DNA from 3 places in the Enterococcus infantis genome. Region 3 is predicted to be linked to each of the others. Evidence: riboswitches for the same ligand, from Rfam matches in the RefSeq annotation. Region 3 holds a riboswitch; each other region holds the start of a gene.
The links. Region 3 has a riboswitch for thiamine pyrophosphate ahead of thiD (bifunctional hydroxymethylpyrimidine kinase/phosphomethylpyrimidine kinase). Riboswitches for the same ligand answer to the same signal wherever they lie in the genome.
Positions count from the first base shown of each region.

Region 1: it holds a riboswitch for thiamine pyrophosphate, as region 3 does, so the genes downstream of both, thiT (energy-coupled thiamine transporter ThiT) here and thiD (bifunctional hydroxymethylpyrimidine kinase/phosphomethylpyrimidine kinase) in region 3, are expected to answer to the same signal.
Region 2: it holds a riboswitch for thiamine pyrophosphate, as region 3 does, so the genes downstream of both, tenA (thiaminase II) here and thiD (bifunctional hydroxymethylpyrimidine kinase/phosphomethylpyrimidine kinase) in region 3, are expected to answer to the same signal.

Region 1 is NZ_JBMHFB010000003.1:141,304-144,553, reverse strand. Features, by position in the region: gene ACOMA8_RS04705 (hypothetical protein) at 22-795, shown strand; gene thiT (energy-coupled thiamine transporter ThiT) at 859-1,443, opposite strand; TPP riboswitch at 1,507-1,608, opposite strand; gene ACOMA8_RS04695 (iron-sulfur cluster repair di-iron protein, ric) at 1,712-1,999, opposite strand; gene ACOMA8_RS04690 (ribose-phosphate diphosphokinase) at 2,180-3,151, opposite strand.
Region 2 is NZ_JBMHFB010000012.1:711-3,960, forward strand. Features, by position in the region: tRNA gene ACOMA8_RS13155 (tRNA-Arg) at 1-30, shown strand, start outside; tRNA gene ACOMA8_RS13160 (tRNA-Pro) at 59-132, shown strand; gene ACOMA8_RS13165 (YccF domain-containing protein) at 340-705, opposite strand; TPP riboswitch at 1,389-1,478, shown strand; gene tenA (thiaminase II) at 1,820-2,512, shown strand; gene thiW (energy coupling factor transporter S component ThiW) at 2,582-3,112, shown strand; gene thiM (hydroxyethylthiazole kinase) at 3,099-3,250, shown strand, end outside.
Region 3 is NZ_JBMHFB010000010.1:63,128-66,377, reverse strand. Features, by position in the region: gene ACOMA8_RS12345 (UDP-N-acetylglucosamine 1-carboxyvinyltransferase) at 1-680, opposite strand, end outside; gene thiD (bifunctional hydroxymethylpyrimidine kinase/phosphomethylpyrimidine kinase) at 965-1,756, opposite strand; TPP riboswitch at 1,913-2,011, opposite strand; gene ACOMA8_RS12335 (YxeA family protein) at 2,206-2,583, shown strand; gene ACOMA8_RS12330 (class II fructose-bisphosphate aldolase) at 2,743-3,250, opposite strand, start outside.

The DNA.
Region 1 (3,250 bases), on a different contig from region 3:
GGAAAAGAGGGGGGTTCTGCCATGGCAAAAATGGTCTATGTACATATTGATACTACCAGCAACGCTGCTTTGTCACGGGGAATCAGTCCTGTGGAGTTCTACCATGGCATCGTTCACCAACCCAAAAATCTATTGCTTTTGGACCCATCCTCCGACTATGGCGAGTTTGAAGCTCACACCGGTATGAAAGTTTTACGCGGCAATGAATCCGTCAAACAATATTTTGACGAGATCGCCCGTAACCGCATCAGCGAAGACATCAAATGGATTGACTTCAACGACAGTGCCATGATTAAGGAACTGACTCCGTTGGAAATCAGTGAATTGTTGTACTTCGGTCACACGAAGACCCATCTGCACTCGCCATTTTTTTACAAACTGCAAAACAATTTCGTTTATTTTGATCTGAAGGATGACCTTTCTCGTGTCTATTATCGTTACTTGGATGAATATTATCGAATCTTAGCTGACAAATTGACGCGCCTAGTGCTGGAAAAAATCAACGATCGCAAGTCTTTTTTCCGCAAATCAACTCCGGTAGACAAACTGGACGTCACCCTTTTGCGAGAATTGAAACCTCTTTTTCAAGAGGGTGTGATTTTCTGCTTTCAATCTTCCCGCTTGGAAGGTCGGGACTACAAGATTCCCATCTATCTCGTGGAAGACGGTGGTTTGCGCAAGGAAAATCCTTTAGGTAAAGACGAGTTGCTAGTGGCCTACTTGATCTACAGTCAAGAAAAACGGCAGTGGCTGGTGGCATACGAAGACAAAGATTTCCTGTTTTTGTCGAAATAAAAAATGTTTTCTCTTGACGCGAGAAAACATTTTTTTATTTTATTCAGTTGTAGGTCGCCTTGATTATTTTACCGGTTGCTGCAGCCGGGCATCTTTGGGCAGAAACAGTTGTGGCGCCATTTGGTAAATCAATAATACAGCTACCATCGTGGCTGCAGCTGTTAACAATCCGCTTGCGCCATTCATCACCAACGAATAAAGGACTGGTGACATCCCCCACTGGGCATAAGCACCCCAGAACATCACGCCCGCAACAAAATGCCAGAAGTAGCGAGCTGCCGCGCCGGCAAATGTGCCTTGAATTACTGCAATCCGCGCCTGCTTGTCATTTCCCGCTTGGATAGCCTGATGCAACTTGACTGCTGTCACTCCGGCAAACCCGGCAAAAGCAAAAGCAATCGGATACTCGATCAACACTTGACTGACTGCCAAATAATAGACCTTCCCTACCGGAAAATGCAGCAGTCCCCAGATTGCTGCTGCAAAAAGCCCCGGCTTCCAGCCCCGTCTCAAGGCATAGACGGTGATTGGGATTTGCCCCAACGAGATACTCAAGCTGGGCCCGAAATCGAGGGGAATAAACGACAACACCATAGCCATCGCTGCGATAATCGTTCCTTCCACCCACACACGCAAATTTTTGTTCATAAAAAAACCTCTCCTTCATAGATTACAGAACAGTCACAATCTACAAAGGAGAAGTAATATCTACTTCCAACTCGTCACAATTCCTACGCTCGCATTATCGAGACAGGTACAGAGGGTTTAGAGTTCACTCATTCTCAGCCGCTAACGGCTCCCCTTTGTGATCGTGTTCTATATCCAGTTATTTTGGTACGGCTTCATCATAGCACATTTTAAAAAAAAGAAAAGAGTTTGGTCTTTTTTTCAGGTGGCACAACCTAACATTGAGTGCTCACTCCTGTGACAAGTAGTCGGCTTGGGCCAACCAGTCATACGTCGCCTTAAATGTTGGGCAAACATCTGCTGGTATTTCGTAGTTTTTGGTTACTTGCCGTAATTTTTCAAAAATTGGTTGCAAAGCTGCCGGCTCACTAGACTTTCTCAGCACTTCCAATTCATCGTACAGCTTTTTAACCTCAAAAACTTCTGGATGGTGGGCACCATGGGCTCTGGTAATAGCTGTTGTATAACTTGTCAGCTCCTCTTTGTGGTCTTCCAAAAAATCTTGTACCTTTGTCATCTTACTTCCTCCTCGAGTGATTTTTTCAACACGAGTGTATCGAAAATCAGCCGAAAAAAAATTGATAGCCATCAAGAAGTACGGCGCAACAAAAGATTTTTTGACCGCTTGTCAACTTCTCTATTTGCGAAAAAAACCGCCACCAGACTTTTCAGAGGTGACGGTTTTTTATGCGTAAACTTATTTCATATTGGTTTCAAACAAAGGGCTGACCGGTTTGTTTTCATGAATCCGTTTGATTGCTTCACCCATCAAGGCACCCACGGAAATTTCATCAATCTTGTCGATCTTGCGGTCTTCCGGCAGATTGATAGAGTCGGTCACTACGCAGCGTTCGATGGCGGAGTCTTGAATCCGCTGCATTGCTGGGCCGGACAATACCGGGTGCGTACAAGAAGCATACACACTTTTAGCACCGGCTTGTTTCAAGGCATTGGCTGCTAAAGTAATGGTCCCTGCTGTATCAATCATGTCATCAATCAGGACACAAGTCTTGCCTTCAACGTGTCCAATGATATTCATCACTTCAGCCACGTTGGCTTTTGGTCGGCGTTTGTCAATGATGGCGATTGGAGATTTCAAAAATTCTGCCAATTTACGGGCACGAGTTACCCCGCCATGGTCAGGAGATACCACGACAACATCGTCACCTTGGATTCCTTTATCGAGGAAATAGTTGGCAATCAATGGTGCACCCATCAAATGATCTACTGGGATATCAAAGAATCCTTGGATCTGGGACGCATGCAGGTCCAGACACACCAACCGGTTAGCTCCGGCTTTTTCAATCATGTTGGCTACCAATTTAGCTGTGATTGGTTCCCGAGAGCGTGCTTTACGGTCTTGGCGAGCATAGCCATAATAAGGCATCACCACATTGATCGTTTTCGCACTGGCGCGTTTCAAAGCATCGATCATAATCAGCAATTCCATCAGATTGTCATTGACCGGACTAGATGTGGATTGGATCACATAGACGTGAGCCCCGCGAATACTCTCTTCGATGTTGACTTGGATCTCGCCGTCAGAAAATTGGTTAACAGAACATTTTCCCAGCTCAACACCGACAGCTTCTGCGATTTTTTCGGCAAGGGGACGATTGGAATTCAAGGCAAAAATCTTCAATCTTGGATCAAAATAATGGTTAGACATGGTTTCCTCCGCTTTCTTTCCTGCATGATGGGGCAGTGACATCGGACTCGACTCCAATAACGCTCTCCACCAAATCCCAGGACACTTTTTGCAAGACGT
Region 2 (3,250 bases), on a different contig from region 3:
AGGTTAGGGGTTCGACTCCTCTTGGGCGCGTAGTTTTTTTATTATTTTAATTTAATACCGGGAAGTAGCTCAGCTTGGTAGAGCACTTGGTTTGGGACCAAGGGGTCGCAGGTTCGAATCCTGTCTTCCCGATCAAAGAAGACTGTTATAGTCTTCTTTTTTTGCCAATTTAAGCAGAGTAGTGAATTACGCTGACTTAGTTTGATGAAATCAAGGTTAGTTAGTATTTGAAATTTTTTTATCAATGACAAGCCGACGATCTTCCAATGATTTTTAAGGGAAGGTAGTCGGCTTTTAGGGTCTCATGATGATTCAATATTGTCACAGTTCCCTCATAGGTCAACGTGTTATGATTTGGGCACCAAAGGGCATTAAAGCCAACTTGGCCATTTTCAGAGATTGTTTGGCAAAGGGAATGCCGATAATCGTGAGGGTCAGTAGCAACGCACTAATCAGATGAGAAATTGCCAGCGGGATACCAGAAACAATCAGCCAAATGATATTCAATAACAAACTTGCACCATTTCCTCCATAGACGACTTCCTTACCAAAGGGAGCAAGGCCCAGACCTGCAAATTTGAAGCATTGCATTCCAATAGGGATTCCGATGATTGTTATGCTCCATAGACAGCCAGCTAAAAACCAACTGACAGCATTGATCAATCCGCCGAAAAGCATCCAAATTAGGTTTCCAAGACAACTCATAGATTTTTCCTTTCTTGTCGCAAGATACTTTTAGTATAACAGCTTTTTCAGATTGGCAGCAAAAGAACTGGGATGAATTTTGAATAAAAAAGGATCAGCTAATAACTAAAAACTACTTTTTTAATTGAGAATAGTTCTCAGCGGCTAATTTTTGTGTTATACTAAATCTAACGAGCGGTTCATTACTCCCCAAGTATAAACCTCGTGTGATTGATCTGTCTTTTTTTTGAATATTGGTTGAGAATAATTCTCAATCTGTATCAGTGCTGTCGATTCCCCTCGACAGCACTGTTTTTATAAGTTCAACTGGGCGTACTCTGCCCAAGTTGAACTATACTAGCCGACCTAAGGGAGGGTAGTTTCGAATTTAGAAGCTGGGCGTACTCTGCCCAAGTTGGACTATACTAGCTGACCCAAGGGAGGGTAGTTTCGAATTTAGAAACTAGGCGGATTCTGCCTAAGTTGAACTATACCAGCTGACTACAGGATGTCAGAAGTAATAAACGCTAGCTGAATTGGCTGATTACTATGCTTCTGTTATGCAGCTGACGCAGTCCTGCAAGGAGAATTTAGAAGTGAAGTTCTGCTCCCTAACGGCATTTCAAAAAAATACATATGGTAAAAATCTGGAAAAGGCATGGCCGCGTTTTGAAATATGTGCTACACTGTGGTCACATTCGAATAAGAAACATTTGGGGTGCTATAGAGCTGAGATTATACCCATTGAACCTGAAGCAGTTAGCACTGACGCAGGGAAATGTGCGGATCACAAAATTTTTGCCGTTTTCAGCACCCCATCGGAATTTTTCTGATGGGGTGCTTTGCTGTTTTTTAGCAAACGGTAAAAGTGTAAACACGTGTTGTCTTTTGAAAACGCGTGTTGTTCATCTGGCTGATTCTTGATTATAATTGGTGTTTTCCAGTCTGGCTATTGCCATTTTTTAAGGTAGGATCTGCTTCTTTTCCTAGGCCCCCTTCTTTGTTTCTTGATTTGAAACGCAGTCGGGGGCTTTTTGCTGTTCTTTTGGAGATAAGGCAGGGCAGTTTCCCGACTGCATAGAAGTAGCAGAGTATGACGGTGAATACGGATAACAAGGAGCGTGAAGTTAAAATGATGACATTTACACAAAAAGCACGGGCATATGCTGATCCTTATTGGGAGGGAAGCTTTGAGCATCCTTTTATTTTGGAATTAGCCAAAGGGACACTGGCACCGGAAATTTTCCGCTATTATCTTTTGCAGGATCGGTATTATTTGGAGCATTTCAGTAAGCTTTACCGATTGATTGGGGAAGCGGCTGAAGATAGCGAAGTGAGAGAATTGATGCTCGTAAACAGCCAGCATTTGGCTGAAGGGGAAATGGCAATTCGGGAAGCGTTTTTCAAGGAGCTGGGGATCACTGAAGAAGAAGTCGCTGCGACACCCGTAGCACCTGCTGCCTATAACTATGTCTCTCATATGTATCGACAACTGGCAGCAGGAACGCCGAATACCGCTTTTGCAGGGATGTTGCCTTGTCCATGGTTGTATCAAGAAATCGGTGAGCGCCTGATTGTGATGGGGTCGCCAAATCCGTTGTATCAGCGTTGGATTGCAACCTATGCCGGGGAGGAGGGGCGGGCAGCAGTAGCCAACGAACGGCGGATCTTGGACCGTTTATACGCAGCGGCACCCTCTGACGAACAGGAACAGATGTTGACAGCTTTCTATATTTCCAGCCAGATGGAATATCTGTTTTGGGAGATGGCGATGACTCTTGAAAGCTGGCCTCAGGGAGCAGCAATCGGTGCCATTGAACTGGCGTGAATGCTGTCAGTCAAGCCAAGCAAATTGATTGAGCTTATTATCAGAGAGCTGATGGAAAAGGAGTAGAAAATGACACAAGCAAATAAGATTCAAAAAATCACACTTTTGGCGCTGATGATTGCATTGGATGTGGTCTTGTCGCCAATTATGCGTATCGAAGGGATGGCACCTATGTCCAGTGTAATCAATATCATTGCTGGGGTGCTGCTAGGGCCTTTTTATGCTACGGTAATGGCAGCAATCTGTGGAGTTATCCGCATGACGATGTTGGGGATTCCACCATTGGCATTGACTGGTGCTGTCTTTGGCGCGTTTTTCGCCGGCTGGGGCTATCGGCTGACTGGTGGCCGGATCTGGGGTTCGATGATTGGCGAGGTTATCGGTACCGGTATCATCGGTTCGATTCTCTCTTACCCAGTCATGGTTTGGTTTACCGGCAGTGACCAGGGACTTTATTGGTTTATTTATACTCCTCGCTTTATTGGAGCAACCATCATCGGTTCAGCAATCGCCTTCTTCGTCTTATTTAAACTTAAAGAGACCCGCGTCTTTAAAAGAGTGCAAGCCCTTTTTTTGGTGAGTAATCATGAGTGGGCTTGAAAAAGCGCTGTTGCGGGATGTCGCAGCAGCTTGGCCAATAAAAAATTCGCCTCTCATCCAATGCATTACCAATGAAATCACCTGTGAATCAATGGCAAATGCTTTGTTGTATGTGGATGCCAAACCGGTGATGGCAGA
Region 3 (3,250 bases):
CGACAGCCATGAAGTGCTTTTACGCCTTCAATTCTAATTTCATTGGTACCGGCACCGCGAATCTTCGCCCCCATGTTGTTTAAAAGGGTCGCTACGTCGATAATTTCTGGCTCCCGGGCAGCATTTTCGATAATCGTTCGGCCTTCTGCTTTGACCGCTGCCAGCATGATATTGATGGTGGCGCCGATGGATACCATATCCAAAAAGATTCGTTCCCCATGAAGGGTTTTGTCCTGCGTTCGCAGATACATTGCCCCGTGCTCGTTGGTCACTTGTGCACCGAGAGTCTCAAAGCCTTTAATATGCAAGTCAATAGGGCGAGGGCCTAAATAGCAGCCCCCCGGCAGACCGACAACTGCTTCGCCGAATTTCCCCAGCAATGCTCCCATAAAGTAATAAGACGCCCGCAAGCTGTTGATCTTACCACTCGGCATTGGGATTGACACGATGTCGGTGGGATCAATCATCAAGGTGTTGTCAGAAAAGTTTGTGCGCACTCCCATGATTTCCAGAATCTCAATTAAAGAATGGACGTCTTGAATATCCGGTACGCCTTCTAAAGTCACCGGCGAATCTGCCAAAATCGCAGCTGGGATCAGTGCCACGGCGCTGTTTTTTGCACCGCTGATGGTGACTTCGCCCTTCAATGGACGGCCACCGCGAATTTTTATTTTTTTCATCTATCGTCACCTTATATCACGTTTTTTTATTGGTATGTATTGACTACATTCACTTTCGATTTTAACACAGGCACTGTCATTTCTAAACAGTAAATCCCCTTGCTCGCTGCCGCAGCTCCTTCAAAAATTCACGAGCTAACTGCTTGTGGTGATCCTAAATGATAACTCTTTTTTTATTTAAATAACAACTGGTTTCCTTATAACTAAGTGTTTGGTACTCGCTAGCGGTCTTCGTTTCTAGCAAAACACCCGCCGAAAATCGACGGGTGTTAACTGAACTCGGTTTATTCTGCTGCAAAAAATTTCCAAAAGTGATTGGTAGGGCCATGTCCTTTTCCTAATGGCAACGAATAGCGGATTGCCTGTGTGATGTAGTCTTTTCCACTAGCTACGGCTTCTTTTATCTCCGCTCCCAACGCCAACTGGGCACAGATTGCTGAAGACAAGGTACACCCGGTACCATGAGTATTTTTCGTGTCGATCCGAGGAGAATTGAAACTATAGTAGCTTTTCCCATCAAATAAAATATCGGTGGCATCCCCTGCTGCATGCCCCCCTTTTACTAAAACCGCGGCACCGGTGCGTTGCTGAATCACAGCGGCGGCTTCTTTCATCTGTTCCAGTGATTCGATCTTCATCCCGGCAATATGCTCAGCTTCCGGGATATTTGGCGTGATCAACGTCGCCAAGGGCAGCACTTTTTCAATCAAGGTCTCGATGGCAGACAGAGCCATCAATGGCGCACCATTTTTCGCATACATTACCGGGTCCAATACAATATTTTGTGGCTGCCATTTTTCTAGGCTTTCTGCGACGGCTTTCATCGTCTCCACTCCTGACAACATGCCGATTTTGACGGCATCAGGAAAAATATCTTCACAGACGGCATCGATTTGCTGCTGAATGACTTCGGGAGTGATATCTTGTACGCTGATTACCCGCACCGTATTTTCTGCGACAACTGAGGTAATAGCAGACATCCCGAAAACACCGTGAGCCGAAAATGTCTTCAAGTCCGCTTGGATCCCTGCACCGCCGCTGCAATCAGAGCCGGCGATGGTCAATGCTGTTTTCATCATTTGCTTGTTCTCCTTTAGGTTTAGGCTGATTCTCACTGCTTTGGTAAATAAGCTGACGATTTTCTGACAATCACCTTGCAAAAAAGAAAGACACCTTCCCGCAATAGGAAGATGTCTGAATCCGCTGGGTCGGTAGCCGCTGAAAGCTACAAGACTGCGCTCGACGTTGCTCCCTACGCTGGTGTTAGCCAACAGGTTCAAAGGGTCAGGTTTTACCTTCTCAACGCCAAATGCGTCCCCCTGCAAACAGTGATTTGATTGCATCATAGCGCATCGAATCGCTATTGACAAGTTTATTCTTTTACCTAAGAGAGATAAAATGACGAAAGTGTAAGAGTAAACTGGTTCTCAAGGCCGATATCACACGATTTTCTCCTTGATAAGATAAGAACATCAAGTTGAGCTGCCCCTGGGCAAGCAACAAACAAACCAAAGGAGAATTAACTATGAAAAAATTGTTCATTACACTACTCGCAGGCGGCACATTAATTGGCGGTGCACTACTGGTGATTCCTCAGCTTACCAAGAACAGTGGTGGGGAAATCGCTGGCATCATTGACCGTTTCAATCCCCTGGTAGCAGAAGGTGAAGTCTATGTCAAAACCAAAAAAGCCGATGAAGTCAACGGCTACGGCACCGCTACTTATCGGCAAACTGCAGTGGACAAAGACGGTCAAACCAGAACCATCGAATTTTCCGGTATGAGCGAGCTAAAAGTGGGTCATTACCTGAAGTTGAAAAATAAAGGAGCTTACGTGGAGACTTATGAAGAGGTCTTTGAAGATGAAATCCCAGCGGCCGCCTTGGCGGTATTGAAGAAATAATCTTTTCCCCCCTCTGAGCTGATAGTAACAACCCACAGGCCACAATTTGTAAGAAGGCTTCCCGCTTGTTGGCCTTAGCAGCCGAAATGACTTTCTCAGAAAATAGAAAAAACCCCTGCCTCTATCAGAAGCAGGGATTTTTATCATGCAAATGTTAGATTATGCTTTGTTAGCTGAACCAAACCAGTCGATGTGTTCTTCAGCGTCTTTAATGATGGCAGCTTTACCAGGTGCCAACAATTTACGAGGGTCAAAGCCTTTACCTTCGCGGTCTTTGCCAGCTTCGATGTATTCACGAGTTGCTTTAGCAAATGACAATTGGAATTCAGTGTTTACGTTGACTTTAGAGATACCCATAGAGATTGCTTTTTGGATTTGTTCTTGAGGGATACCTGAGCCGCCGTGCAATACCAATGGTACTTCATGGCCAACAGCGTCAGCGATTTCTTGCAAGTGGTCAAATGCCAAACCTTGCCAGTTTTCAGGGTAAACACCGTGGATGTTACCGATACCACAAGCCAAAGAGTCAATCCCTGTAGCTACCATTTGTTTACATTCTTCAATGTCAGCCAATTCGCCAGCACCGATGATTCCGTCTTCTTCACCGCCGATAGAACCAACTTCACATTCTACTGCGATACCTTTTGCATGTGCTGCTGCAACAACT